Regions from separate parts of the Micromonospora sp. DT228 genome, predicted to be linked through region 1. Evidence: predicted binding sites of a transcription regulator. Region 1 holds the regulator's gene; the other holds the start of a gene.
The links. The regulator HspR, encoded in region 1, represses chaperone genes until heat shock. The targets are predictions, from matches to a motif close to TTGAGTNNNNNNNACTCAA.
Positions count from the first base shown of each region.

Region 2: lon (endopeptidase La) is a predicted target of HspR. The motif match lies at 8,671-8,689, and genes of this name have one in related genera.

Region 1 covers NZ_JBNCKO010000003.1:113,723-128,021, reverse strand. The annotation lists gene ACLQ29_RS07270 (cation:proton antiporter regulatory subunit) at 1-93, shown strand, start outside; gene ACLQ29_RS07265 (cation:proton antiporter) at 99-1,313, shown strand; gene ACLQ29_RS07260 (GNAT family N-acetyltransferase) at 1,302-1,760, opposite strand; gene ACLQ29_RS07255 (hypothetical protein) at 1,933-2,364, shown strand; gene ACLQ29_RS07250 (hypothetical protein) at 2,534-2,728, opposite strand; gene ACLQ29_RS07245 (heat shock protein transcriptional repressor HspR) at 2,865-3,305, opposite strand; gene dnaJ (molecular chaperone DnaJ) at 3,336-4,520, opposite strand; gene grpE (nucleotide exchange factor GrpE) at 4,606-5,358, opposite strand; gene dnaK (molecular chaperone DnaK) at 5,407-7,269, opposite strand; gene ACLQ29_RS07225 (ABC transporter) at 7,489-9,330, shown strand; gene ACLQ29_RS07220 (GTPase) at 9,327-11,012, shown strand; gene ACLQ29_RS07215 (hypothetical protein) at 11,070-12,293, shown strand; gene ACLQ29_RS07210 (phosphatase PAP2 family protein) at 12,402-13,025, opposite strand; gene ACLQ29_RS07205 (hypothetical protein) at 13,131-14,087, opposite strand.
Region 2 covers NZ_JBNCKO010000014.1:46,196-60,494, forward strand. The annotation lists gene ACLQ29_RS24920 (hypothetical protein) at 1-523, opposite strand, end outside; gene ACLQ29_RS24925 (2'-5' RNA ligase family protein) at 532-1,050, opposite strand; gene ACLQ29_RS24930 (response regulator transcription factor) at 1,104-1,709, opposite strand; gene ACLQ29_RS24935 (histidine kinase) at 1,706-2,857, opposite strand; gene ACLQ29_RS24940 (hypothetical protein) at 2,990-3,865, shown strand; gene ACLQ29_RS24945 (DEAD/DEAH box helicase) at 3,959-5,704, shown strand; gene ACLQ29_RS24950 (DoxX family protein) at 5,780-6,184, opposite strand; gene lon (endopeptidase La) at 6,317-8,647, opposite strand; gene ACLQ29_RS24960 (response regulator) at 8,844-9,452, shown strand; gene ACLQ29_RS24965 (histone-like nucleoid-structuring protein Lsr2) at 9,594-9,941, shown strand; gene ACLQ29_RS24970 (hypothetical protein) at 10,069-11,328, opposite strand; gene ACLQ29_RS24975 (hypothetical protein) at 11,612-12,493, opposite strand; gene ACLQ29_RS24980 (hypothetical protein) at 12,656-12,847, shown strand; gene ACLQ29_RS24985 (Asp23/Gls24 family envelope stress response protein) at 12,844-13,161, shown strand; gene ACLQ29_RS24990 (DUF6286 domain-containing protein) at 13,163-13,684, shown strand; gene ACLQ29_RS24995 (hypothetical protein) at 13,681-14,241, shown strand.

The sequences.
Region 1 (14,299 bases):
TTCGCGGCCGGCGACGTGGTGGTCGTCGTCGGGACCCGTAGAGGTCTCGACGGCGTGTCCGCCATCCTCGCCGACAGTGACCCGGACGGCTGAGGCGGATGCACGATTTCACCACGCTGCTCATCGAAGTCGGTGCGCTGCTGCTGCTGCTTGGCCTCCTCAGCCGGCTCAGCCGGCGCTTCGGCCTCTCTCCCATTCCCCTCTACCTGCTCGCCGGGCTCGCGTTCGGGCACGGCGGGCTGCTGCCGCTGGACGCCAGCGAGGAGTTCTTCGCAGTAGGCGCCGAGATCGGCGTGATCCTTCTGCTGGTGATGCTCGGCCTGGAGTACTCGGCAAACGAACTTGTCGGCAACCTGCGCTCGGCGGCACCGGCGGGGCTGATCGACGGCGTCCTCAACGCGCTACCCGGCGCGGGATTCGCCCTGTTGCTCGGCTGGGACTGGGTCGCCGCCCTGGTGCTCGGCGGCATCACCTGGGTCTCCTCCTCCGGGGTGATCGCCAAGGTCCTCGCCGACCTGGGCCGGCTCGGTAACCGGGAAACCCCGGTGATCCTCTCGGTCCTGGTCATCGAGGACCTGGCGATGGCGCTCTACCTGCCGCTGGTCACCGCCGTACTGGCCGGCACCGGCCTGCTGGGCGGCGGCATCGCACTCGCTGTCGCGGTGGGCACCGTGCTGCTCGTGCTTGTGGTCGCCATCAGGTACGGCCACCTGATCTCGTCCGCCCTGTCGGCGAAGGACCCGGAGGCACTGCTTCTCGGCGTACTCGGTCTGACGTTGCTGATCGCGGGCCTCGCCGCGTCACTCCAGGTGTCGGCGGCGGTCGGCGCGTTCCTGGTCGGCATCGCCCTCTCCGGCCCGGTGGCGCACCACGCCACCGAACTGCTCTCGCCCCTTCGGGACCTGTTCGCCGCGGTGTTCTTCGTCTTCTTCGGCCTGACCACCGACCCGCAGGACATTCCGCCCGTGTTGCTGCCGGCACTCGCCCTGGCCGTGGTCACCATGGCGACGAAGACGCTCACCGGCTACCTCGCGGCCCGCCGGGTCGGCATCGCGGAACCCGGTCGATGGCGGGCCGGCCTGGCACTCGTACCTCGCGGTGAGTTCTCCATCGTCATCGCCGGGCTCGCGGTGGCTGCCGGGAGCGTCGAGCCGCGGTTGGCGGCGCTGGCGGCGACGTACGTCCTGATCACCGTGGTGACCGGGCCGATCCTCGCCCGGCTGCCGGACTTCCCGTGGTTCAAGCGGTGGCTGCGTAACCGCGCGGCGGCCCAGCGGCGGGAGTCGACCCCGGTCGTCGACTCAGTGCACTGAGCTCCACCTGAACGCCGCGGCCGCGTGGGTCGCACCCTCGCGGAGGTAGAAGCGATGCGCCTCGGTCCGGGCGAGGCCGGACTCCAGGAAGACGTAGTCGGCTCCCTGGTCGTGCGCCCACGCCCTGGCCGCCGCCAGGAGGCTGGAACCGACACCCCGGGAACGCCACTCGGGGTGCACGGCGAGATCCTCGATCGAAGCCCGACGGCCGAAGCGCACCGAGAGGATGTCCAGGTAGACGCTGGCCACGCCGACCACCTGATCCTCCTGCGATCGCGCGGCGAAGAGCGCGGCGTCCTCGTGGTCGAGTACCCGCGCGGTGCGCTCGACGGCGCGGTCGCGGTCCCAGTCGGCGGGACGGCGGCCGGGAGGGGCGAAGAGCCACTCCAACCCCGAGACGAACTCGGCCTCGGCGCCGCGCCGCAACCGTCGTACGTGGATTGTCATAGGAGCATCATCGGCAGCGCGGTCGATGCCGTGAAGCCGGCCATGCCAACGGTTGCGGAATTGCTCCTCGCGGGTACTACCGCAGCACCCGACGGCGGGTTACCGTTTCGCCCCAGCAGCCAGGGTCCGTAGGCAGCGTTGCCACACGCGGGCGAGAGCGGAAGGTTGGCCGGTGAGCGTGCAGGAGTCGACGTTCCACGGCTTCGCCAACCCCGTCGATCCGAGTCCGGCGGAGTTGCGAGCTTGGGCGTACAAGCCCGATTCGGTGCCGTTGGCTTCGATGCCACCCGACTGGGACCTGTTGGTCTCCGGCGACCGGCTGGTGCTGACCCTCTTCGAGCTGGCGATGGATCCGACCTGCCCGGCCCGGCGTTTCGCCCTGCACTGCCTCTACATCTACGCGGCCGACGGCATCCGGACGAACTTCCGCGCCCATCCCAAGCGCCGCTTCCGCAAGCTCGTCGAGCAGGCCGAGCGGGACGGCGACGAGCTGATGAAGATCTGGGCGCACAACGGACGGGTGCTGCTGGCCCGTCCGGACCTCTTCGTCTACCGGGACTGGTGCGAGGGCGGCCTGGTCCGCGAGAACCGCCGCCTCGGCTGAGCTGGACTTCTCCGCAAGCGATCGCGGGGATGGTGTTCGCGTCCCGGCCCGCGCTCTGACGGCGGACGGGCCGGGACCCCCGCCACGGTGACACCGCGTCCCGGCCCGCGCTCTGACGGCGAACGGGCCGGGACCCCCCGTGGGTCCCGGCCCGCACGTCGGTCACCGGTCAGTCCTGCTTGCGTTCAGTTTCGGCTCGGCTCTTGTCGCCGCCGTGGTCGCCCTGTTCGGCGAACCGGCCCTCGACGACCCGGTCTCGGTAGGTCCCCTCGGTCACCTTGTCGAACTTCTTGCGGACGGTCTCGGCCAGGTCTTCCAACCGTTCTTCCGTCTGCTGGGCGACCTTTTTCGCCGGTTCCGCCATCGCTCCCCCTCGCCATGCCGGTAGGTCCGTATTAAGCCGATTGGACCTGTATCGACAGGCTAACCGAAGCGGCCCGGACCGCGCCGGGGAATCCGGTGCGGCCCGGGCCGAGGAACAGCTCCGGGTGCGTGGCAGGTCAACGATCGGGATTACGACGGGGTCGCCAGACCACAAGCGCGGTGGACGTGCGATTTGTCGGCACCAGATCCCGTCCCGGAAAGCGGGCGAGAGATTCCAGCTCGGCGACCCGTCGGTACGCGGCGTCCAGCTCCGCCTCCAGCCGAGCCACCCGCTGCTGCGCCTGCTCCAACAGCCGCTCCAGCCCGATGATCCGCTTGACGCCGGCCAGGTTGATCCCGTCGTCCTGGCTGAGCCGCTGCACCTCGCGCAGCAGCACCACGTCACGGACGCTGTACCGACGCCCGCCTCCGGCGGCCCGGCCGGGCTGCACCAGCCCCAGCCGGTCGTACTGGCGCAGGGTCTGCGGGTGCATCCCCGCCATCCGCGCCGCAACCGAGATCATCAGCACCTTGGCCTCGTAGGCAGGGTCACCCGAACCGAGGAACTCGCCCGACATCCCGCTCACCTCCGCGTCCCTTCCACCGGACTAACTGATCCGACGCACCCGCGCCTCGAGATGTTCCCGGGCGGCTGGCGGGCTCTGCTCGGCGAACGCCTCCAGCGCGGTGCGCGCTTCGTCGGACAACCGGGCCGGCACCACCACGTCCAACGTGACAAGCAGGTCGCCGGCCTGCCCGTCGCGGCGCACCACACCCTTGCCCCGGGCGCGCAACACCCGCCCGCTGGGCGTCCCCGGCGGGACCCGCAGGGTCACCGCGCCGTCGAGCGTGGGCACCCGCAGGTCCGTGCCGAGCACGGCCTCCGCGAAGGTGATCGGCACGCTCAACGTCAGGTCGTCGCCGGTACGCCCGAACAGCTCGTCCGGCCGAACCTTGACGTGCACGAACAGGTCACCGGCCGGGCCGCCGCGCTCGCCCGGCTCACCGCGCCCGGCCAGCCGGATGCGCTGACCGTCGGACACGCCGGCCGGGAAGCGCACGTTCATGGTGCGTGTCTTCGTGACACCGCCGCTGCCGTGGCACTCGGGGCACTTCTCCTCGACCACCGTGCCGACGCCCTGGCAGTTGCGGCACGGCTCGGAGAAGCTGAACGACCCCTGGTTGCGGTTGGTCACGCCGGCACCGTGGCAGACCGGGCAGGTCCGCGGCTGGGTGCCGGGCTTGGCCCCGTTGCCGTGGCAGGTCTCGCAGACGCCCGGCGCGCGCAGCGTCAGGGGCAGCGTCACCCCGCGCACCGCGTCGCCGAAGTCAAGTGCCACCTCGGTCTCCACGTCCCGGCCACGGCCCGGGCCGCGTGGCGCCGCCTGCCCACCACCCTGACCACCCGTGAAGATCGAGCTGAACAGGTCCTGGAAGCCGGCGCCTCCGAAGCGGCGGTCGCCGCCCCCGCCGCCGCCGCCGAACATGTCGGAGACGTCGAAGGGCATGCCGCCCGGTTGACCCGCGCCGCGGGCGCCGCGCCGGAACGCGCCCGAGCCGAACAGCGAGCGCATCTCGTCGTACTCGCGACGGCGGCCGGAGTCCGACAGCACGTTGTACGCCTCGGACGCGGCCTTGAACCGCTCCTCCGCCTTGGCGTCGCCCGGGTTGTGGTCCGGGTGCGACTCCCTGGCCACCTTGCGGTACGCCTTCTTGATGTCATCCGCCGAGGCGGCCTTGTCCACGCCGAGCACGGCGTAGAAGTCCTTCTCGATCCAGTCCTTGGAACTCACCGGTCCACCCCCTCTCGACCGTCGCGGCCCGGCCGTCTCGCCCACCGACGCGCGGTGGGCGAGACGGCCCGGTCACTGCTTCGCACTATTCCGGGTCCGCGACCGCGACGAGCGCGGGGCGCAGCAGCCGCTCACCGAGCTGGTAGCCGCGCCGCATGACCTGTACGCAGGTCGGCTCGGTGACCTCGGCCGAGGTCTGGTGCGCGACCGCCTCGTGGCGGGTCGGGTCGAACGGGTCGCCCTGTTCGCCGAAGGCGTTCAGGCCGAACTTGCCGAGCGCGGTGGTGAGCTGTTCCGCCACCGTCCCGAACGGCCCGACCAGGTCGCCGTGTTCCCGAGCCCGGTCCAGGTCGTCGAGGATCGGCAGCAGTGCGGCCAGCACCGAACCGGTCGCCTGCTCCTGCACCAGGTTGCGGTCGCGGTCGACCCGCTTGCGGTAGTTGGCGTACTCCGCCGACACCCGCTGCACGTCCCGGGTCCGCTCGTCCAACTCGGCCCGGAGCGCCTCCAGCTCGGCGCCGAGCGACGTGCCGGGGCCGTCCACCGGCTGCGCCGGCGCGTCCACCACCGGCGGACCGGACGGCTCCGGACCGTCGGTGGAGTTGACCTCGACCTCGATCTCGTCGACGACTACCTCGGCGTCCTCGACCAGGCCCTCGGCCGGCACACCGGTCTCCGCGTCAGCGGCGGTGCCCTCCGGCTCCGCCGTGTCGACGAGCTTGCGCTTGTTGCGGATGACGACCCGCTCCCCGTCGCCGGTGGTCGGCTCCGTGGGCGCGGAGCCACCCGGCGTCGACCCGGTGTCGCCCGGGTCGGCGGCTCGTGGCTTCTGCGTCATGCGGCTACCCCATCCCCTTCGCCGTGGACACGTGTTGGAGGCCGACGGTCACTTCTTGCCGTCCTCGTCCACGATTTCCGCGTCGACCACGTCGTCGGCGCCGCCGGACTGCGGGCCGGGCTGGGCTCCGGTCGCACCCGGGCCGGCCTCGCCACCCGGCTGCTGACCCTGCTCGGCCTGCTGTGAGTAGAGCAGCGAACCGGCCTCCTGGGAGACCTTCGCCAGCTTCTCGTGCGCGGACTTGATCTTCTCGATGTCCTGACCGCCGAGGGCGCCGCGCAGCTCGCCGAGCGCCTCGTTGAGCTGCTCCCGGTTTTCACCGGGCAGCTTGTCGCCGCTCTCGGCGAGGAACTTCTCGGTCTGCCACTGGAGCGCCTCGGCCACGTTGCGAGCCTCGGCGTCGTCGCGGCGACGCTTGTCCTCCTCCGCGTGCTCCTCGGCGTCCCGGCGCATCCGCTCGATGTCGTCCTTCGGCAGCGAGGAGCCGCCGGTGATCGTCATCTTCTGTTCCTTGCCGGTGCCCAGGTCCTTGGCGTGCACGTTGACGATGCCGTTGGCGTCGATGTCGAAGGCGACCTCGATCTGCGGCACGCCGCGCGGCGCCGGCGGGAGGCCGGTCAGCTCGAAGGTGCCGAGCTTCTTGTTGTAGGCCGCGATCTCCCGCTCGCCCTGGAACACCTGGATCAGCACCGACGGCTGGTTGTCGTCCGCCGTGGTGAAGACCTCGGAGCGCTTGGTCGGGATCGTGGTGTTGCGCTCGATCAGCTTGGTGAAGATGCCGCCCTTGGTCTCGATGCCCAGGCTCAGCGGGGTCACGTCGAGCAGCAGGACGTCCTTGACCTCACCCTTGAGCACACCGGCCTGGAGGGCGGCGCCGACGGCGACGACCTCGTCCGGGTTGACGCCCTTGTTGGGGTCGCGGCCGGTGAGCTGCTTGACCAGGTCGGTCACGGCCGGCATCCGGGTCGAACCGCCGACCAGGATGACGTGCTCGACGTCGGAGATCTTGATCCCGGCGTCCTTGACGGCCTGCTCGAACGGGCCCTTGCAGCGGTCCAGCAGGTCCTGCGTCATCCGCTGGAACTCGGCGCGGCTGAGCGTCACGTCGAGGTGCAGCGGGCCGGCCGCGCCGGCGGTGATGTACGGCAGGTTGATGTTTGTGGTGGTGGCGGCGGACAGCTCGATCTTGGCCTTCTCGGCGGCCTCACGGAGGCGCTGGAGGGCCATCTTGTCCTGACCGAGGTCGATGCCGTGCTCACCACGGAACGTCTTGACCAGGTGGTCGATGATCCGCTGGTCCCAGTCGTCGCCGCCGAGGTGGTTGTCACCGCTCGTCGACTTGACCTCGATGACGCCCTCGGCCAACTCCAGCAGCGAGACGTCGAAGGTGCCGCCGCCGAGGTCGAAGACCAGGACGGTCTGCTCCTTGGAGCCCTTGTCCAGCCCGTACGCCAGGGCGGCCGCGGTCGGCTCGTTGACGATCCGCAGCACGTTGAAGCCGGCGATCTCACCGGCCTCCTTGGTGGCCTGGCGCTGGCTGTCGTTGAAGTAGGCCGGAACGGTGATCACCGCGTCGGTGATCTGCTCGCCCAGGTACGCCTCCGCGTCCCGCTTGAGCTTCATCAGCGTCCGGGCCGAGATCTCCTGCGGGGTGTATTTCTTGCCGTCGATGTCGACGGACCAGTTCGTGCCGACCTCGCGCTTGACCGAGCGGATCGTCCGGTCCGGATTGGTCACCGCCTGGCGCTTGGCGACCTCACCGACGAGCACCTCCCCGTTGCGGGCGAACGCGACGATCGACGGGGTCGTCCGCGAACCCTCAGCGTTGGCGATGACGGCGGGCTCACCGCCCTCGAGAACGCTGACGCAGGAGTTCGTCGTGCCGAGGTCGATACCGACCGCACGTGCCATCTTCGCTTCCTCGCTTCGTAAGGTTGTGCAGGTGACGGGCGCTGCCCGTGGCTGCTTGGCGGACACCGCCCGCAGCGGGCCCACCACAAGTTGAGTGAACTGGACTCAATAGTGCCACGCGTTGGCGAATCGTCAAGTCGAGTTGAGTCACCCCGACGCAACCCGGCCTTTCTTACCGTCCGGTTGTCTTCCCTTGCATCGGTCGGGCACGCTTTAGCGGTGACGACGCCCGGCGATTCCGCCACCCGTTCCGGCGCGCCCGCCGTCGCAGCCCGCACCGGTCCGCCGGACGCCGCGGAGGAGCCGCCCGCCACCACCGGGGACGACGGCCTCCCCGGCGCCCTGTCGGGCCTCCGGGAGGCGATCGGTGCGACCCGGTACCCTCTCGCGCTGCCCTCCGCCGGCCCCGCCCGGCACACCGCCACGGCCCTCAACGATCAGCTCGACGACTATCTGCTGCCCCGGCTCGCCCGGCTGGACGCCCCGCTTCTCGTGGTGGTCGGCGGCTCCACCGGCGCGGGCAAGTCGACCCTGGTCAACAGCCTGGTCAAGGCCCGGGTCAGCGCCGCCGGCGTGCTCCGGCCGACCACCCGCTCCCCGGTGCTGGTCTGCAACCCGTCCGACGCGGCGTGGTTCCGGCAGGGTGACCTGCTGCCCGGCCTGACCCGCACCACCGAGCCGAGCGACGACCCGCGCGCCCTGCACCTCGTCACCGCCCCCGCCCTCCCCGCCGGGCTGGCCTTCCTCGACGCGCCCGACATCGACTCGGTCGTCGACGCCAACCGGGCGCTCGCCACCCAACTGCTGGCCGCCGCCGATCTCTGGCTCTTCGTCACCACCGCCGCCCGGTACGCCGACGCGGTCCCCTGGGAGCTGCTGCGCAGCGCCCGGGCGCGCGGCGCGGTGATCGCCATGGTGCTGGACCGGGTGCCCGCCGAGGCCACCGACGAGATCGCCGCCCACCTGGCCGAGATGCTCGCCGAACAGGACCTCGGCCGGGCGCCGCTGTTCGTGTTGCCGGAAACCTGGGTCGACGGGCAGGGGCTGCTGCCCGAGGGCGCGACCGCGACGCTTGCCGACTGGTTCGCCCGGCTGGCCGGCGACGCGGACGCACGGTCGGCGGTGGTCCGCCAGACGCTGGACGGGGCGCTGGCCGCGCTCCACCCCGCCGTCGAGGAGCTTGCCGACGCCGCCGACGAGCAGGTCACCGCCGCCGCCGAGCTGGACGACCGGGTCCGGGCCGCGTACCGGGGTGCCGAGCGCACCGTCGAGCAGGGGCTTCAGGACGGCCGACTGCTCCGGGGCGAGGTGCTCGCCCGCTGGCAGGAGTTCGTCGGCACCGGGGAGTTCTTCCGCACGCTGGAAGCACGGATCGGCCGCCTGCGGGACCGGGTCGTCGCCGCTGTCACCGGCCGGCCGGCACCCGCCGTCGAGCTGCGCAACGCCATCGAGTCGCAACTGGTCACGCTGCTGCGCGGGGTGTCCTCGGAGGCCGCCGAATCGGCGTACACGGGTTGGAAGGCTCATCCGGCGGGCAGCGGGTTGCTCGATCCGGCGCTCGCCCACCCGAGCGACGACCTGCCCGAGCGCGCCGAACGGATGGTCCGGGACTGGCAGCGCGGGGTGTTGGAGCTGGTCCGGGTCGAGGGCGGCGACAAGCGTTTCGTGGCCCGCACGGCCGCGTACGCGGTGAACGCCACCGGCCTGGCCGTGATGATCGCCGTCTTCGCCTCGACCGCGTTCATCCCGACCGGGTTGGAGCTGGCCACCGGGGCCGGCACCACAGTCGCCGCGCAGGCCGTGCTCCAGGCGATCTTCGGCGACCAGGCGGTGCGTACCCTGGCCGCCAAGGCCCGCACCGACCTGCTGGCCCGGGTGCGGACGCTGCTCGACGCGGAGGCCGACCGGTTCCTCAGCCGCACCGTCGACGCCCGCCCCGCCGCGGACTCCGGCGACGGACTGCGCCGCGCCGCCGGCCGGGTCGAGCTGGCGCGGCACCGCAGTGGTCTGTCCGCTGGCGGCGACACCCGACCGGCCCATGACGAGGAGGGCTCCCGGTGACCAACCTCACCGGCCGGGTACGCGAGGCGTTCCGCGGCGACAAGCGGGTGGACGCCGACGCGCTTGTCGCCCGGCTGGACGCGGTCCGGCGCTTCCTGACCGCGGTGGACGGCCTGCTGCCCGACGCCGAGCTGGTGCCCGCGCACACCCTTGTCGAGCGGGCCGGCACCCGACTGGCGCTGTCCCGGGACCACACGGTGGTCGCGCTGGCAGGTGCCACCGGCAGCGGCAAGTCGAGCCTCTTCAACGCGTTGGCCCAACTGGAACTGTCGCCGGTGGGGGTCCGCCGGCCGACCACAGGCGTCACCCACGCCTGCGTGTGGGGGCCGTTGGCGGGCGCCAACCAGCTGCTCGACTGGATCGGCGTGCTGCCCCGACACCGTTTCGTCCGGGAGAGCGCCCTGGACGCGGACGACGAGACGGCGCTGCACGGGCTGGTCCTGCTCGACCTGCCCGACTTCGACTCGGTGCAGCGCTCCCACCGCCTGGAGGTGGACCGGCTCCTCGGCCTCGTCGACCAGGTGGTCTGGGTGGTCGACCCGCAGAAGTACGCCGACCGGGTCATCCACGACAGCTACCTGCGCGAGTTCCACAGGCACCGCGACGTCACGGTGGTCGTGCTCAACCAGGCCGACCGGCTGTCCCCGGCCGAGGTGCCCCGGGTCCTGGACGACCTGCGTCGGCTGCTCGATTCGGACGGGCTGACCGGTGTGCCGCTGCTGTCCACCACCGCCATCGACCCGGCCGGCATGGTGGGGCTGCGCGGCGCGCTGGAACGGACGGTCGCCGAGCGGCAGGCCGCGCTGCGCCGACTCGCGGGTGACGTCGACACGGTTGTCGCCGGCCTGGACGAGCTGGTCGGCTCGGCCCGCCCCCCGGCTGGACCGGACAACCCGACGGTCGACGGGCTGAACCGGGCGCTGGCCGGCGCGGCCGGCGTGCCCGCGGTCACCAACGCGGTGGAGCAGGCGTACCGGCATCGGGCCGGCGCGGCCACCGGTTGGCCCGTGGTCCGGGGTTGGCGGCGTCTGCGACCCGACCCGCTGCGTCGGCTGCACCTGCCCGGCCCGACCGGTGGCCGGGACGACCCGGCGGAGAGCCTGGTCGCGGCGACCTCGGTCCCGGAGCCGTCGGCCGCGCAGCGCTCGGCGCTGGGCCTCGCGATCCGCGCCGTGGCCGACCGGTCCGCCGCCGACCTGCCCGCCGCCTGGCCCGGCGCGGTGACCTCGGCCGCCCGGTCCCGCCTCGGTGACCTGCCGGACGCGCTGGACCGCACGATCGCCGGCACCGACCTCGGCCTGGATCGTCGACCGCTGTGGTGGCGTGTCGTCGGCGGTGTGCAGTGGCTTGTCACCCTCGCCGCCGTGGTCGGGCTCGGCTGGCTGGTGCTCGGGTACGCGCTGCGGGCACTGGGCCTACCGGCGCTGGACAACCCGATGGTCGGTCAGGTGCCGCTGCCCACCCTGCTGTTGCTCGGTGGCCTGCTGGCCGGGCTGCTGGTGGCAGCGCTGACCCGGCCGGTGGTGCGCTGGGCCGCCCGGCGCGCCCGAGCCCGTGCCGAGCAGCGGCTGACGGCGAAGGTCGCCCTGGTCGGCGATGAATACGTGCTGACACCGGTACGGACCGTGCTCGACTCGTACGCGCAGGCACGCGACGCGCTGCGGGACGCCGCCGGCCGCTGACGCCCTGCCCGGTCCGCTACCGCTCTCCATCGGCGCTGGGCGGCGTAGGGTCGGAGCATGGCCACGCCTGAGACCCCCTACGACGCGGTGCTGCACGCCGCACGCGACGTGACCAAGCTGGAGTCCGCCCTCGACGCCGAGATGCTCGGCAGCGCGCTGCTGGGCAGTGTCTACGCCATCGCGGAGACCGACCGCGACACCGCCGTACGGGAGTTCGTCACCGGGTTCCTCGCCGCCACCGCCCGCCGCCGGATCGCGGCGGCGACCACCATCCGGCAGGTCTTCGCCGCGCTCGTCCCGAACGCCGAGGGCACCGAGCGGGTCCGTCCGGGCAGCCAGGCGCCCGCCTGGTCCGGGCAGCTCGGCCGGGTGCACCTCACCGGCACCTGGGCGTACGGCGACGTGTACGGCGACCAGACCTCCTACCTCGCCACCTTCGCCTACGACGACGCGTCGGGTGGCGCCGAGCACGCGTTGGTGGCCCTGGTGGACCACAACATCGGGATCACCAAGGACATCTTCGTCGGCGGGCCGGCGGAACGGATCCTGGACCAGGTCCGGCAGATGTGTGCCGACGACGAGTTGACCTGGTTCCGGACCGAGAACCCGGCCCGGCTCCGCGGTGAGGTGGCCCGCCACCTCGCGGTGACCGACGACCTGAGTGAGCTGCCCGGCGAGGGTTCTCTCGCGACCGACCGGGCGCTTGTCGGTGCCCGGCTGGCGCTCCTGCCCACCGCGGCCGAGCCGACCGGCCCGGCGGCGGTCGAGCCGCTCTCCGCGGCCGAGCGCACCGACCTGGTCCGGCAGTTCCTCGCCGCGCCGGAGGCCGCCCGCTTCGGGCTGGACGCCGTCGACGGCGCGGAGTTGGCCTCCCTGCACTTCTGCCTGAGCCTGGTGCTGGACCACTCGGCGAGCTTCCCGGACGGCGACCCGATGCGCTGGAGCCCGGCGGTGTCCGGGCTGTTCCTGCTCGACTGGGTGCACCGCCGCGCGGTGCTGGACATGGACGACGCGGCGATGCTGCCCCGGGTGCTGCGCGCCTGGGCGCGGTACGCGTCCCGCCAGCGCGGGCTGCCGGAGGCGGCGGCGACGCGCACCGACGAGGCGATCGAGGAGATGGTGCCGGAGTTCGCCCGCCTCTACTCGACTGGTGAACGGCGCAGCCCGGCCACCGCCGCGGTGGCGCAGCTCATGGCCGACGGGGTGGACCCGGACGACCCGGCCGCTCTGGACGCCTGGATCGAGGCCAACCGGCACCGCCTCGCCGACGACGGCGCCTGACGGCATCCGGGGCGGGTGGCACACCGCCCGCCCCGGGCCTGACCGCCACCGCGCGCCCGCGTCACCGCCACCGCGGCCAGCGGCGGCTTGGTCGGCAGCGGAGGCCGGTCAGCGCAGCGCGCCGAAGACCACCGCGGCGATCAGCGCGCCGAGCACGCCACCGGCGAGCACCTGCGCCACCGTGTGGTCCCTGAGCCGCACCCTGGACCAGCCGACAAGCACCAGCAGCGGCGCGGCGACGACCAGCCGCGTCCCGAAGGTCAGCATCAGGATGACGAGTGTGCCGGCGGCCACCGCCGAGTGGATCGACATCTTCCACCAGTGGCTCACCGACACGGCGACCACGAGACCGACGAGCCCGGCCACGGCAAGCGCCAGCACCGGGCGGGGCGCGCCGAGCACGACGAGCAGGGCGAGCCCCGCCGTCACCGAGGCGAGGCCGACCAGCAGCGGCGCCCGGCGCTGCTCCCGGCGGCCGACGTGGTGGTCGGTGAGGCGGCCACGGCGTACCCCGCCGACGACGTAGGCGAACGGAATGCCGATGACGAAGAGCGTGGCGAGCAGACCCCAGATCAGGCCCTGACCCGGACGGCGTGCGCTGTGCCAGCTCACGGTGACGATCAGCAGCGACACGAGTACGGCCGGCGCGCTCACCTCGGTGACCAGCCGGGCGATTCGCAGCCCCGGGCCGGGCCGGGTGATGACCGGGCGGAGTCTCGCACCGCCGCCCACGCCACCCCCTCCGGTATGTGCCTGACGCCGGCACACCGCCGGCACCGGATGGGTCACGCCTGAGGGTCACCGTACCGTCGCGACGTCAACGGTGGGATGCGTTGGTCAGGCCACCGGGGCACGACCGCCCGGTGGCATCGACGAGACGCCGGTGGGCGCCGGGACCGCTGGGCCGGGCCGGCTGGTCGGTGTGGCCGGGGCGGCGGGTGGCCCCGGGGTGGTGACCGGCGCCGACGGCGCCCTGGTCGGCACGGCGGTCGCGGTGGGGGCGTCCGTCGGCGTCGGGCGCGAGCTTGGGGGCGGGTCCATCGTCGGGGTCGGGTCCATGGTCGGCGTCGGGTCCGACGGGTCTGGGGTCGGGGTCGGGTCCGACGGGTCCGTGGTCGGCGTCGGGTCCGTCGTCGGTGAGGGGTCCGACGTGGGTGACGGGTCCATCGTGGGTGACGGGTCCGTCGTCGGGGTCGGGTCGGGATCCGTCGGATCGGGTTCGGTGGGGTCGGTCGGCTCGGAGTCCGGGGGGTCGGTCGGCTCGGAGTCCGGGGGGTCGGTCGGCTCGGAGTCCGGGGGGTCGGTCGGCGGACCGGGTGGGGGGACGGCGGGCCAGGTGCCGCGGGTGGGCTTCGGCGCCAGCGGCGGGTAGGTCGCGGGCCGGCCGGGCCCGGGGCCGGTCACGGTCTCCGAGGCGGGCCGGTCCGAGGGACGCCGGGGAGCGGCGGGCAGCCAGCCACTTGTCGGGCCGACGCTGGGGGTGCCGGGTGGCGGAAGTGCCGGCTGGCTGGTCATCGGCATCGGGATCACCACCGGCCCAATCGACGGGGTCGGGATGAACGGGGTGCTGCTGTCGGGCAGCGCGGTGCTGCCGGGGGTGGCCGAGCCCGCGCTGATCGCGGCGAGGATGGGCATCGACGCGGTGCCGGCCAGCAGCGCGACGGTGAGCAGGTAACCACGGGTGGGGCCGCCCGCGCCGGGGGCGCGGTGGACGCCGACCACGCGGCGGTAGCCACCGGCGGACCGATGCCGGCCGAGTGCTGGTGTGCCGGGACCGTCACCTGGCTCGTGCACCGCACACCCCTTGTCGTCGGCCGTCGGAGGACACGTGTGGACGCCGCGCGAACGCCTGGCCGCCACCGCCGCGGGCTTGGCCGCCGTCAGCCACAAAGCCGGCATATAACCCGATAAACCTGATCCTGCGGGAATCAGCCTGGCCCAGTCACCCTCCGTCAGCCAACCTCCACGGCGTGTCGACACGCCGGGCTGACCGAACCGTGACGAAT
Region 2 (14,299 bases), on a different contig from region 1:
CCGGTTGACCGCCGCCGAGCCCCGCGAAGATCCTCTCGTACGGGCCGCCCTCGAACCCCACTGTGGACGAGACGCCCAGGAGCACCCGTCCCTCGCCCGGCGGGCCGACCGCCGCTGGCGCGTCGCCGGCCCGCAGTGCGCTGAACGGAAGGTCGGCGAACCACCCGTGCGCCGACCAGAGGACGAGCGTCCTCCCGGGCGGGCTGACGTGCACCCGCCACGCGTCGCCGCGCACACCCGTCCAGTCCGGCCACCGTCGGCAGAAGTAGTCACTGGCGCCACTCGCCCACCGGCGCGCCAGGCCGGACTCCCGCAGGCACCTGAGGTGGCACTGGCCGTACCGGTCGTCGGTGCCGGACCGGTCCGGTCCGAGGAAGTACGGCGCCAGGTAGAAATCCTGACCCGACAGGCCGAGCGACAGCCGGCCGCAGAAGCAGCACTGCGCAGGGACAGCCCCGTCACGCACCTGAACGTCGGGGGAACCGACATCCCGCACCCGGAACCCCCGCTCCGCCGACGACACGCCGAACTTTAGCGGAGCCGGGTCAGCGGCGTCACCGTCCGATCCGATCCGTCGTAGCTGCGGGCGGCGTCGAAGTCACCCGTCGGGCGCTGCCCACCCGCGACGCCACGGGCCGCCCGCAGGTCCGCGTCGCGGAACCGCAGGGCCAGGCTCAGGTGCGGCACCCACACCCCCGGGGCGTGCCACGGGCGGTGTCCGTCGGCCTCGGCGAGGACGTCCCAGACGGCGGCGTGCAGCCTGGTCAGCGCCGGCGTCGGCCGGACGAGCCAGACCAGCGGGGCGCTGCCGTCGAGGACGACGACGCGGTCGAGCGCGACCGGCACCGGCAGCCCGGCGTCGAACACCTCGGCCAGGCGGTCCTCGACCCCGGGCGAAAACTCGTCGACGGCGGCGAGGGTCAGGTGCGGCCGATTGGTCGGGTGGATGTTGCGCGCCAGGCTGGGCAACCCGGCGGCGGCCAATCGCTGCCAGACCGCCCGGACGGCAGTCTCCAACCCGGGCGAGCAGACCAGTTCCACCGTACGCACGCGCCCACGCTAGCCCGGACGGCCGGTGTGGTTGGCACGGATCGCGACCGCGGTCAGAGCCAGCCGTTGTCCCGGGCGGCGCGGACGGCCTCGGCCCGGTCGGCCGCGCCGAGCTTCTGAACGGCGGCGGACAGGTGGTTGCGGACGGTGCCGGTGGACAGGTGCACCCGGCGGGCGATCACCGCGACCGGGGCGCCGAACTCGGCCAGCCGCAGCGTCTCCAGCTCCCGAGGCGTCAGCGGGCACACGGGCAGGGTCAACGCGTCGGCGGCCAGCGACGGGTCGACGTACCGGCCGCCGGCGTGTACCCGGCGGATCACGTCGGCGAGCGCGCCGCCCGGCGAGCCCTTGGGCACGAAGCCGCGCGCCCCGGCGGTCAGCGCCTGCCGCAGGTGCCCGGGACGACCCTGCCCGGTCAGCACGACCACCGCGCACTCCGGACGGACCCGGGTCAGCTCGGCGGCCACCGCGATGCCGTCGAGACCTGGCATCTCCAGGTCCACCACTGCCACGTCCGGGCGGTGCGCGAGCGTCGCGGTCACCGCCGTGGGTCCGTCGGCGGCCTGGGCCACCACGTCGATGTCCGGCTCCAGGCCGAGCAGCGCGGCGACCGCGACCCGGATCAGGTCCTCGTCGTCGGCGAGCAGGACGCGGATCACGACGTCACCGGCACGGTCGCCTCAAGGGTGAACACGCTGCCCTCCCGGCGGACCCGCAGCTCTCCCCCGGCCGCGGCGAGCCGGTCGGCCAGGCCGCGCAGGCCGTGGCTGTGCGCGTCCGGGCCGCTGTCGTCGGCACCGTCGTTGGCGATTGTCATCCTGGCCCCGTTCTCGTTCCGGTCGATGTGGATCCGGCACCACTCGGCCCGGCTGTGCCGCAGCACGTTTGTGCCCGCCTCGCGCAGCACCGCCGCCAGTTCGGTGGCGGCCGGCTGGGGCAGGTCGACGTCTGACGGCACCGTGCAGCGCACCCCGCAGGAGCGCAGCACGTCGGCCACGGCGGCCAGTTGCTCACCGAGGTCGACGGCCCGGTAGCCGTGCACGCTCTCGCGGACCTCGGTGAGCGCGGAGGCGGCCAACCGTTGCACCTCGGCGGCCTCCCGCCCGGCCCGCTCCGGGTCGACAGGTGCGAGCCGCGCGGCGAGTTCGGCCTTGAGCGCGATCACGGTGAGGCTGTGCCCCAGCAGGTCGTGCACGTCACGGGCGAAGCGCAGCCGCTCCTCGGCGGCGGCCAGCCGGGCCTGGGCGGCCTGACCCTGCCGAGCCTCCACCAGCAGGTCCCAGAACCAGACCTGGAACCAGTTGACCGCGGCCACACCCACCCCGACGCCGCCGGTCACGGCCAGGGACCGCCCCACGGATCCGCCGGTCCACCAGGCGACCGCCGCCGACACGAGCAGGGTGCCGGCGGTGACCGCCAGCGCGCCCGGGAGGGCTACCAGCAAGGGGGCCATCCCGACCAGGGAGGCCCCGATCCACGCCCAGGTCGGCCAGGCACCGGCCGCGACCGGGGCCACCAACGGCACGGTCAGCGCCGCCCCGACGACAAGGCCGAGCTGGGCACGACGTCGCCACCGTTGCGCGAGCCAGGGGGTGACCGCCGCGTACAGCAGAGCGGTCTGGGTGGCCGCGAAGACGAGGATCCCGACCGCGCCGAGCACGACGCGGCCGGCGGACGGCTCCCGGGTCAGGCCGACCGCGGGCAGCAGGACGCCCGCCCACACGCCGGTGGCCAGCGACAGCAGCGTCGCCCGCCGAGCCCGGCGCAGCCGGCGGTCCGCCCGGGGGGTCACCACCTCGCTCGTCACGCACCGATCCTAGGACCGCCCGGCGCTCGGTCCACCCCTGCGAGATGTCATGGTCGGACCGTGCGATCCGCGCGGGATTCCGGTGACGGACGCGCCTGCCGACCGCGCCGGGACCCCGGCAGGGTCAACGGCATGGAAAACACACTTGTGTACGCGGACAGCAGCCCCGTCGTACCGTCGCCGTCGCCGTCGCCGGCCGCGCCCGGCGCCGGCACGCGGCGGCTGTGGTGGCATCTCGCCGAGATGGCGTTGGCCATGGTCGTCGGGATGCTGCTGCTCGGGCCCCTGTGGGACGCGGCCGGCGCCCCGCTCGGGCTGAGCGGGACGCTGGGCCGGCCGGACGTCGCCGCGCTGGTGATGGCCACGAACATGACGATCGGGATGACGGTGTGGATGCGCTACCGGGCGCACCACTGGCGTGGGGTCGTCGAGATGGCCGCGGCGATGTACGTGCCGTTCCTGTTGGTGCTCGTGCCGTTCTGGGCCGGCCGGCTGGACGGCGAGGCCCTGGTGCTCGGCGGTCACCTGCTGATGGTGCCGGCGATGGTGCTGGTGGCAGTGCGTCATCGGCACGAGTCGCCGGTGGCGGTACGCCGGCATCCGGCCGTGGTGGCGCTGGCCCGCCGCTGGCCGGCCGGGCTGGCGCTGCTGATGACCGTGGAACTGTGGGTCGACCCGAGGATCCTCAGCCCGTGGACGATGCTGGTGCTGCCCAGCGGGTACCTGCTGATCGGTGTGGCCCGACGGACCCTGCGCGGGCCGGGCGTGCTCGCCACCCAACTGGTCGGCCTGGTCGTCTGGGTCGCGCTGACACTGACCGCGGTCGCGGTCGGGGGTCAGACGGCGGCGTGGCTGGTGGCGCTCGGTTGGCTGGTGCACGGCGGGTGGGACCTGGTCCACCACCGCACCGGCCGGGTGGTGCCACGCGGGTACGCCGAGTGGTGCGGCGTGCTCGACGTCACGCTGGGGGGCATCATGATCGTGGCAATCCTGACCGGCGCCGTCTGACGGGGGCGACCTTGTGGGGTGCCGCTGGGCGCCGATCGCGCACTTGTGGCGGTCGGCGCAGCGGCGTGGACGGCGTAATGAAAGGCTTGGCACATGAGTTCCGCACCTGCACAGCACGACGCACCGACTGACGCACCGACTGACGCCGTCCCCGCCGACGCCGAAGAGGTGTACGCCTTCACCGAGCTCGGGCTGCGTCCCGAGCTGCTGGGCGCGCTGTCCGCCCTCGGTTACGAGGAGCCGACCCCGATCCAGCGGGAGGCGATCCCACCCCTGCTGGAGGGTCGGGACCTGCTGGGCCAGGCCGCCACCGGCACCGGCAAGACGGCGGCGTTCGCGCTCCCGCTGCTCAACCTCATGACGGCCCACCGCCAGGGTGGTGACCCGGTCGCGCTGGTGTTGGTGCCGACCCGGGAGCTGGCGGTGCAGGTCTCCGAGGCGTTCCACCGCTATGGCAAGGACCTGGGCGCCCGGGTGCTGCCGATCTACGGCGGGCAGCCGATCGGGCGGCAGCTGCGGGCACTTGACAACGGTGTCGACGTGGTGGTCGCCACCCCCGGGCGGGCCCTCGACCACATCGCCCGGGGCACCCTGCGCCTGGGTGGGCTGGCCACGGTGGTGCTCGACGAGGCCGACGAGATGCTCGACATGGGCTTCGCCGAGGACATCGAGGCGATCCTGGAGCACGCTCCGGCGGAGCGTCAGACGGTGCTCTTCTCGGCCACCATGCCGTCGCGCATCGACGGGATGGCCCGGCAGCACCTGCGCGAACCGGTCCGGATCGAGATCGGCCGGGAGCAGACGGTCGCGGGCGAGGCGCCCCGGGTGCGGCAGAGCGCATACATCGTGACCCGGGCCCACAAGCCGGCCGCGTTGGGCCGGGTGCTGGACGTGGAGTCGCCCACCGCGGCGATCGTGTTCTGCCGCAGCCGGGAAGAGGTCGACCGGCTGACCGAGACGATGAACGGGCGGGGTTACCGCTCCGAGGCGCTGCACGGCGGGATGAGCCAGGAGCAGCGCGACCGGGTGATGGGCCGCCTGCGGGCGGGCACCGCCGACCTGCTGGTGGCCACCGACGTGGCGGCCCGTGGGCTGGACGTCGAGCAGCTCACCCATGTGGTCAACTACGACGTGCCGTCCGCGCCGGAGTCGTACGTGCACCGGATCGGTCGGGTGGGCCGGGCCGGCCGGGAGGGCGTGGCGATCACCCTCGCCGAGCCGCGCGAGCACCGGATGCTCAAGACCATCGAGCGGGTGACCGGCCAACGGATCACCATCGACAAGATCCCCACCGTGGCCGACATGCGGACGCGGCGGTTGGAGCTGACCCAGGCGGCGCTGCGGGAGAGCCTGCTGGAGGACGACCTCGACGGGTACCGGGTGATCGTGGAGACGCTCACCGACGAGTTCGACCTGATGGAGGTCGCCCTCGCCGCCGTGAAGCTGGCCCACGAGGTGACGTCGCCGGGCTCCGACGACGAGGAGGAGATCCCGCAGGTCCCGGTGCGCGGTCCGCGCGAGGGCCGACCGGAGAGCGGCGGCCGGGGCGGCGACCGGCGGGGCGGAGGCCGGCCGCGCTCGGGCGGCGGCAACACCGTCCAGGTCTTCGTCGGCCTGGGCCGGCGGGCCGGGGTGCGCCCGCAGGATCTGGTGGGCGCGATCACCGGGGAGACCGGGATCCGTGGCCGGGACATCGGCTCGATCGAGATCGCCGACCGGTTCTCGTTGGTGGAGGTGCCGCAGGGGGTGGCCGACGAGGTGATCTCCGGGTTGCGGCAGAGCACGATCAAGGGCCGCAAGGCGACCGTGCGCCGCGACCGCGGGGGCGACGAGCGCTGAGCACGCCGCCGGCGACCGCCGGCCTGAACACGCCGCCGGCGACCGCCAGGGTACGACGGTCGCCGGCGCAACGGATCAGAAGGAGTACGGGCCGAACCGGCCCCAGGCCACCACGGCGGCGAGCACGAGCAGCACCGCGCAGGTGATCGCACCCTGGATCTCCGTGCGACGCTCGGCCGCCGTGTCGCGCTGCTTCCTGTCGCGCAGGTGCACGGAGATGCCGCCGATCATGACGATGACCAGCCCGGCGGCGGCGAGCGGGGTGAGCACGGTGGCGATGTCGGCGAGCGGAGGCAGCACCAGCCCGACGGCGGCCAGCAACTCGACCGCGCCGAGCGCCTTGACCTGGGTCGGCGGGACCGGGTCCACCCACCGCATCAGCTCGCGCAACTTGTCCTTGGGCTGGGTCAGCTTGGCGAAGCCGGCGCCGGCGAAGACGGCGGCGAGCAGGATCTGGATGATCCAGAGCACCAGGTTCACGGGGGTTCCTCCAGGGGACCGCCTCGCGGCGGAGAGGTAGTTGAGGATTCAAGCGAGACAGTAGACCTCACCCCGCGTACCACAGGACCCCCGCCGTCTCCGATGACGGCGGGGGTCCTTTTGCGCGCAGCGTCAGACCGTGAAGAGGGCCGGACCGTCCAGCGCCTCGACGTCGGCCGGGCGCAGCGCCAGGGCGAGCACGTCGGCCACGTCGGCCAGGGTGTGCACGGTCAGCGCCTCGCGCACCTCGGTCGGCAGGTCGTCCAGGTCGGGCTCGTTGCGCGCCGGGATGATCACCTCGGTGAGGCCGGCCCGGTGTGCGGCGAGCAGCTTCTGCTTCACCCCACCGATCGGCAGCACCCGACCGGAGAGCGTCACCTCGCCGGTCATCCCGAACTCGGGGCGGACCGGGCGGCCGGTGACCAGCGACGCCAGGGCCGTGACCATGGTGATGCCGGCGCTCGGACCGTCCTTGGGCACCGCGCCCGCCGGGAAGTGGACGTGGATCCGGCGTCCCGCGAGAGCGTTCGGGTCGATGCCGAACCGCCGCCCGTTGGAGCGCAGGTAGGAGAGCGCGATCTGCGCCGACTCCTTCATCACGTCACCGAGCTGGCCGGTCAGGGTCAGCCCCGGCTCGCCCTCCATGCCTGTCGCCTCGATGAAGAGCACGTCCCCACCGGCGCCGGTGACGGCGAGGCCGGTTGCCACGCCGGGCACGGCGGTTCGCTCGGCCGATTCCGGGGTGAACTTCGGTCGCCCCAGGTAGCCGGTGAGGTTGTCCTTGTCGACGCGTACCGGGGTCGGGTCGGTCGCCAGCGTCACCGCCACCTTGCGCAGGATCTTGGCGAGGCCACGTTCGAGCTGCCGGACTCCGGCCTCCCGGGTGTACTCCCCCGCGATCAGCGCGAGAGCGTCGTCGGCGACGCTCACCTCGTCGGCGGTCAGCCCGGCCCGATCCCGCTGCCGGGGCAGCAGGTGGTCGCGGGCGATGGCGACCTTCTCGTCCTCGGTGTAGCCGTCCAGGGTGACCAGCTCCATCCGGTCCAGCAGGGGGCCGGGGATGGACTCCACCACGTTGGCGGTGGCCAGGAACAGCACGTCGGACAGGTCCAGGTCGACCTCCAGGTAGTGGTCCCGGAAGGTGTGGTTCTGGGCTGGGTCGAGCACCTCCAGCAGGGCGGCGGCCGGGTCGCCGGCGTAGCCGGCGGAGACCTTGTCCACCTCGTCGAGGAGCACGACCGGGTTCATCGAGCCGGCCTCGCGCAGCGCGCGGACGATCCGGCCGGGCAGCGCGCCCACGTAGGTACGCCGGTGACCGCGGATCTCCGCCTCGTCGCGGACGCCGCCGAGCGAGACCCGGACGAAGTTACGCCCGAGTGCCCGCGCCACGGACTCGCCGAGGCTGGTCTTGCCCACTCCGGGAGGGCCGGCGAGGGCGAGGACCGCGCCGGAGCCGCGACCGCCGACCACGCCGAGGTTGCGCTCGGCCCGCCGGTTGCGCACGGCCAGGTACTCCAGGATGCGGTCCTTCACGTCGGCCAGGCCGGCGTGGTCGGCGTCGAGCACCGCCCGGGCCGCGGCCAGATCGGTGTTGTCCTCGGTACGCGTGCCCCACGGCATCTCCAGCACCGTGTCGAGCCAGGTGCGGATCCAGCCCGCCTCCGGGGAGGCGTCACTGGCCCGCTCCAGCTTGCCGACCTCGCGCATGGCCGCCTCGCGGACCTTCTCCGGCAGCTCGGCGGCCTCGACCCGGGACCGGTAGTCGGCCGAGCCGTCCGGCTCGTCCTCGCCCAGTTCCTTGCGGATCGCGGCGAGCTGCTGGCGCAGCAGGAACTCCCGCTGGGACTTCTCCAGCCCCTCCCGGACGTCACTGTTGATCTGCTCGGTGACCTCCTGCTCGGCCAGGTAGTCCTTCACCCAGCCGACAAGCAGCTCCAACCGGGCGGTGACGTCCGGCGCGGCGAGCAACTCGGTCTTCTGGTCCAGGGTCAGCCAGGGCGCGTAGCCGGCGGAGTCGGCCAGCTCGGACAGGTCGGTCATCCGCTCCACCGCGTCGATGACCTGCCAGGCGCCCCGTTGCTGGAGCACGGAGGTCACCAGGGCGCGGTACTCGCGGGCGAGTTCCCGGGCGCGGCCGGCGGGAGCGGGTTCGTCGAGTTCGGTCGCCTCGACCCAGAGGGCGGCGCCGGGGCCGGGCACGCCGGAGCCGATCCGGGCCCGGGACAGGCCGCGGATGACGGCGGCGGGCTCACCCTCGGGGAGCCGGCCGACCTTCTCGATGGTGGCGACGACGCCGACCGGACCGTACTCGCCGTCGATGCGCGGCACGGCCAGCAGCTTGCGATCGCCGGTCGCCCGTGCCGCGTCGATCGCGGCCTGGGTGGTCGGGTCGAGGGTCACCGGGATGACCATGCCGGGCAGCAGCACGGCGTCGGTCAGGGGAAGTACCGGAAGAGTTGCCATCGAACACCTGCTATCGCGTTGAGTTGAGCGTGTCTGGCTCAAGTAACAAAGCGTTCCCCTTGTTCCGGACTGTGACCCAGACCACTCCAGGGAGCGTTCCACCCGACTCCCCTCGTTCGGTGCGTACCCGCATGATCGGCACCCACCGGGGAACGGCGCAGACATGCCGGGAGCCGCCACCATCCGACTCGTCGTCGTGGACGATCACCCCCTTTTCGTCCGCGGCCTCGAATTGCTGCTCCCGATCACCAGCGCGGGCCGCGCCGAGGTGGTCGCCTCGACCGGCGACGCCGCCGCCGCCGCGATGCTTGTCGGCCGCTGCCGGCCCGACCTGGTCCTTGTCGACCTGCACCTGCCGGCGCCGGGTGGGATCCGGGCGGTGGCCGCGATCCGGCGGGCCACCCCACGGGTACGGGTGGTCGCGATGTCCGGCGGCGTCGACCCCGCCACGGCACTGGAAGCGCTGCGGGCCGGGGCCGAGGGGTTCCTGCCCAAGACCAGCGAACCGGAGGAACTGCTGCCCCCACTGCTGACCATTCTCGGCGGCTGGGCGGTGCTCCCCGCCGAGTTGTTACGTGCCATGACGCGGCCCACGCCCGCCACCTCGGTCGACCTGGACGGCGAGGAACGGCGGCTGCTGCGCGCGATCGCCGCCGGCCGCAAGACCGTCGACATCGCCGAAGAACTGCACGTCTCGGAACGGACGGTGAAACGGATGACCGCCGCGTTGCTGCGCAGGCTGCGGGTGTCCAACCGGGCCGAGGCGGCCGCCGTGGCCGGGCACACCGGCCTGCTCCATCATTGAGGCTCCGCCATCGGCACCGTTTCACGGTTTTTTTCGGTAACGGAATCGCGACGCGCCGAATGGGACGCATATTGTTGCGCATTACCGGGGTGATAGGTCAGACTTTGGACACATCCCGCCGCACACAGGGAGTAATCGGCAATGGCGAGAAAAGTAATCACGGTCCTGACCGACGACCTGGACGGCGGCAAGGCCGACCGGACGGTCGAGTTCAGTCTCGACGGAGTGGCCTACACGATCGACGTCTCGGACGAAAATGCCGGCGTCTTGCGTAAGGCCCTGGACCCCTACATCAATGCGGGTCGGCGGATCGGCCGCGGTCCGGTGGAGAGCGCCCGATCGATCCGGCGGCCGGGGCGACCCACCGGCGCCGGAATGGATCGGGAGCAGAACCGGGCCATCCGGGAATGGGCCGTCAAGAACGGCTACAAGATTTCCGAGCGGGGCCGGATCCCGGTTGAGGTCGTCGAGGCGTACAAGGCGCGCTGACGCGCGAGTTGCCGACGGGGTCCCGCTGTGACGGCGGGGCCCCGTCGGGTCGTCCGGCACGAGAAACGACGGTGGCCGGTCACCAGGGCCCTCGCCCGGGTGACCGGCCACCGCCGGTCGAGGTCGGTCAGTTGACGTCGATGCGTACCGAGTCGAACGCGGGCGTCTGGTTGGCCCGCTCCATCATCGGCAGGCGGTGCGAGCCGTCACCGGCCCAGACGGAGCACTGCGCGGTCCCCGACTCCGGCAGGCCCGGAATCTGGATCGTCACCTCGTCGGGCTGGGCGCCACCGCGACCGTCCTCGGTCGCGACGAAGAAGGCGGGCACCTCCTGCGGCTCCGGCGGGGCGGTCAGGCTGTCCAACATCCGGCACGCGGTGTGGAAGTGACCCCGCACCAGGCCCTGGGCGTTGAGCAGCGAGCTCTCCACGTAGTAGCCGCCCTGACCGGCGGCCAGGAAGCGGTCCCGGACCAGGTTGCGGGTGCTGACCCGCAGGGTGAACGCCTGGTTGCGGCCGACCTGGTCGGGGAACTGGGTGATCAGCAGGGACGGGTTGTTGGCGGCGGCGCCGACCTCACCGAACTCGGTGCTCACGCAGCGGTTGCCAATCTGGAAACCGTCGTGCGGCTGGAGCCGGCTCTCGTCACAGTCGTTGGCCAGCACGCCGAGCCCGGCGCCGGGGGCGTTGCCGCCACCGTTGTTGCCACCGCCGTTGTTGCCGCCACCGTTGTTGCCGCCACCGGGGCTGGTGGTGGGTGAGCTGCCGCCGTTGTTGCCGGTCGGCTGCACCTGACAGTCGGCGAGCTGCGCGAGGCCCTGCGGCCGAGGTCCGACCCGGTCGATCGCGGTCGTGATCCGGTCCAGCACCGCGCGCCGCTTGCCGGCCAGCGGTTGGAGGATCGCGTTGCGGATGAACGCCTCACCCTTGTTGCCCTCGGCGGCCAACCGGCGGTCCGCCTCGGCGATCTGGGCCTGCAACTGGGCGAGACTCCGGTCCACCTCGGCCCGCGCCTGGGCCGGCACCTGCGGCAACTTCGCCGTCACGTCCGGACAGGCGATGGCCGTGCCGGTGCCCACAGTGCCGTCCTTGCCGTCCTCGCACTCGGGGACCGACTGCTGCCCGTCACCCCAGTGATTACGCACCCAACGACCGTTTTGCCAGGTCCGGCTGGTCGAGGCGCCGCCAGCCGGCGCGGTCGAGCCCGGGCTCGGCTCCACGCACTGCCCCGCGACCGGACGCGGCTTATTTGTCCGCCGGTCCTGGGCCGACGAAATCTGGGTCACGGCGACGACTCCGCCGAAGACCACGAGCGTGCCGACAACGGCCAGCAGACGCTTGCTCCGCGCGTTGCCGGATGACCGGCGCGCCCGTGTGGACCTGCGCATCGAATTGCTCTCCTTCTCGATCCGGTAGTGGATTCCTGCCCTCGGCGGACCGACGGATGTGAGAGGGCACGCCACGGCGGTGAGCACCGTGACCTACCCGGGTAATGCGTCGATGGCCGACGATGCCCTTTCCGCACCGTCTCCCGCGCCCGGGGGCGCGGATGGGGAGATCCTGTTCATTCGCGCAGGAGTACGGGACGGCGACCGGGAAGGTTCAACCGTCGCGCAGGAAATTGCCGGGACCGGATCCGGAGCCGGTGTCAGCAGGGAGAACGGGCGCCGGTCAGTCGACGCAGAGGTGGTCGAAGGCGAATCCGCCGACCAGTTCGGCGCGGCGTCGACTCAGCGCGACGATCTGCGCGGTCAACTCGGCGCGCGGCAACAGGTCCGTTTCGGCGTTCGCCCGCAGCCGCTCCCCGACCGCGACGGTGGCGAGATCCTCGGCCAGTTGGGCCGCGTCGATGCCGCAGGAGAAGCGCTGCTCGGTCACCGCGACCCGCTCGACCAGGCACGCGTCGGGGCGGACCTGCACCCAACTCCACCCCTGCGCCGTCCCGTCGGCCCAGCGCACGTGCAGGCCGCGCACGATCGGGTCGGCCACCCGTCCCGCCACGTACGCCTCGACCGCCGCCGCGCGGGTCAGCGCGCCCAGGTCGTTGACCCGCCCGGTGCGGCCGTCGGGCAGTCGACCGAGGATGTCCCGGAAGCCCATCGGGGCCGGGTCGTCCCCGTCGGCGGTCACCCCGGCGGCGCCCGCCGCGTAGGCGCGCGCGTCGATCACGTACTCCACGAGGCGTCGGCCGTGCTCGGCAGCCCGCAAGGTCGGCGACCCGATCCGCAGCACGGGCAGGCCGGCGGCGGCGCTGACGGCGTCGGTGAGTCGCTCGGCACGCTGCTGCGCCGAGCCGGCGGGGGCCACCGGGCCGATCTGGACGGCGACGATCGCCCGGCCGGTGTCGGCGGCGCAGACCACGACGTCGAAGCTGGCACGGCTGGCCGAACTCCACTGACTGCCGGTGACCCCGGGCGGGCGACCCTGGACCAGATCGCTGAGCCGGCGCGCCGGATGGACCCGGTGGCCGGCGCGACTGAGCGGTGTCTCGCGCCCGCCGTCGGCGGGCAGCGCCCGCAGCCAGCCGCGATCGTCGCTGCCGATGCTCGTCATCTGCCTGATCCATCCGCCGGTCGGTCGAGCCGGGCCGAGTCTAGGTGGTCGATCATGCGACCCCGAGTTTGCATGTGACCGGGATCACAGGCGACTGACGTTCCAGGGGCGGCCGGCGGGTGTATCCAGCGACCGCCGGTACCGCGCCGGCCGGAGGTGACCATGTCGCGACAGCAGTTCGGCTTCCTCGCCGGGTTTCTCGCCGTGGCGGTCTGGGCACTCGCCGGCATCGGCGTGGCCGCCCTCGCCGTACTCGCGGGCCTGCTCGGCTGGCTCGTGGTCCGGGTGCTCGACGGCGACCTCACGGTGACCGGCCTCGGCGACCGCCACACCGACCCGCGGCGGCGCCGATGACCACCCGTCCCGCCGACGCCGCGGAGGTCGCGCGGATCGCGGTCCGGGCGGCCGGCCTGGTGCCGGGCGTGTCCGTCGTCCGCCCGGCGGCGGTCCGCCTCGACGACCGGTCCGTCGGACTCGACCTGCACCTGATCACCTGGTACGGGCACAGCGTGCCCGCCATCGCCGAGACGGTCCGGGCGGTGGTCGCCGACCGGGTGGCCGCCAGCACCGGGCTGCACGTAGCGATGGTGACAGTCACCGTGGACGACCTGCTCGTCCCGGGCGTCGACGTCTCCGCCCCCGCGACCGTGTCCGCCGAGGGCGGCTGAGATGCGCAGCGTCAACCGGGTCGCCTCGCTGGTGCTGGCCACCGTCCTGCTCGTCGGCGGGGCGCTGGTGGCCGCCCAGGCACTGCTCCTCGCCCTGGACCGGCCGGTGCCGCTGGAGCCCACCGGCTGGCTCGACGCCCTGAGCGGCGCCCGGTGGCGCGACCCGGGCGTCCAGGCGGTGGCCGGCGGCGCCGTCCTGCTCGGCCTGGTCATCCTGGTCGCCCAACTGCGCCCCTGGACGCCGGTGCGGTTGCGCACCGACGAACACGACGGCTGGCACCTGCACCGGCGCAGTGTGGAGCGGCGACTGGCCGACGCCGCCAGCGCGGTGCCCGGCGTACGCCGCGCCCGGGTCCGGGTCCGACGGCGCGGCGGCCAGTGGCGCCCCCGGGTGCGCGCGACCGGCGACCCGGCGGCCCGGCCGGAGATCGAGTACGCGGTGCACCAGGAGTTGCACCGGCTCACCGCGCCACGCTCCGGCCCCATCGACGTCCGGCTCCAACCTCGCCGGCGGCCGGCATGACGAACGCCGCGCACCGCCTGTTGTGGACCATCATCGCGCTGCTGCTCGTGGCGGTCGGCGGCGCGGCGCTGGCGGCCGGCCACGGCGCCCTGCCCGGCGCCGACGCACGGGCGGTGGTGCTCAGCGCCGGGCTGCTGGAGCGGTGGCGGATGGCCGCGCCGTGGAGCACCCTGGCCGCGGCGGTCGGCGGGGTCCTGCTCGCCCTGGCCGGGCAGCGCCTGCTGGCCCGGGAGGTGCGGCGACCCGCCGGTACGCTGCGCGGCACCCTGAGCCACCCCGGGCGGCGACCGGGCCGGACCCGGCTGGCCACCGATGTCCTCACCGACGCGCTGGTCCGGGACCTGACCGGCAACCCCGGGGTACGCCGGGCCCGCGTCGTGCTCACCGGCGAGCCCCCGCGCCCCGACGTGTGGATCCGGGTGGACCTGACCGCCGACGCGGCGACCGCGGGCGTCCGCGAGCACGTACGCGCCGCCGTCCGCCGGTTCGCGGCGACGACCGACTGCCAGCCGGCGCACCTCGACGTGACCGCCCACATCGAGCCGGTCCGACCCTGACCGACACCGAACCAGGCCGACACCGAACCAGGCCGACACCGAACCAGGCCGACACCGA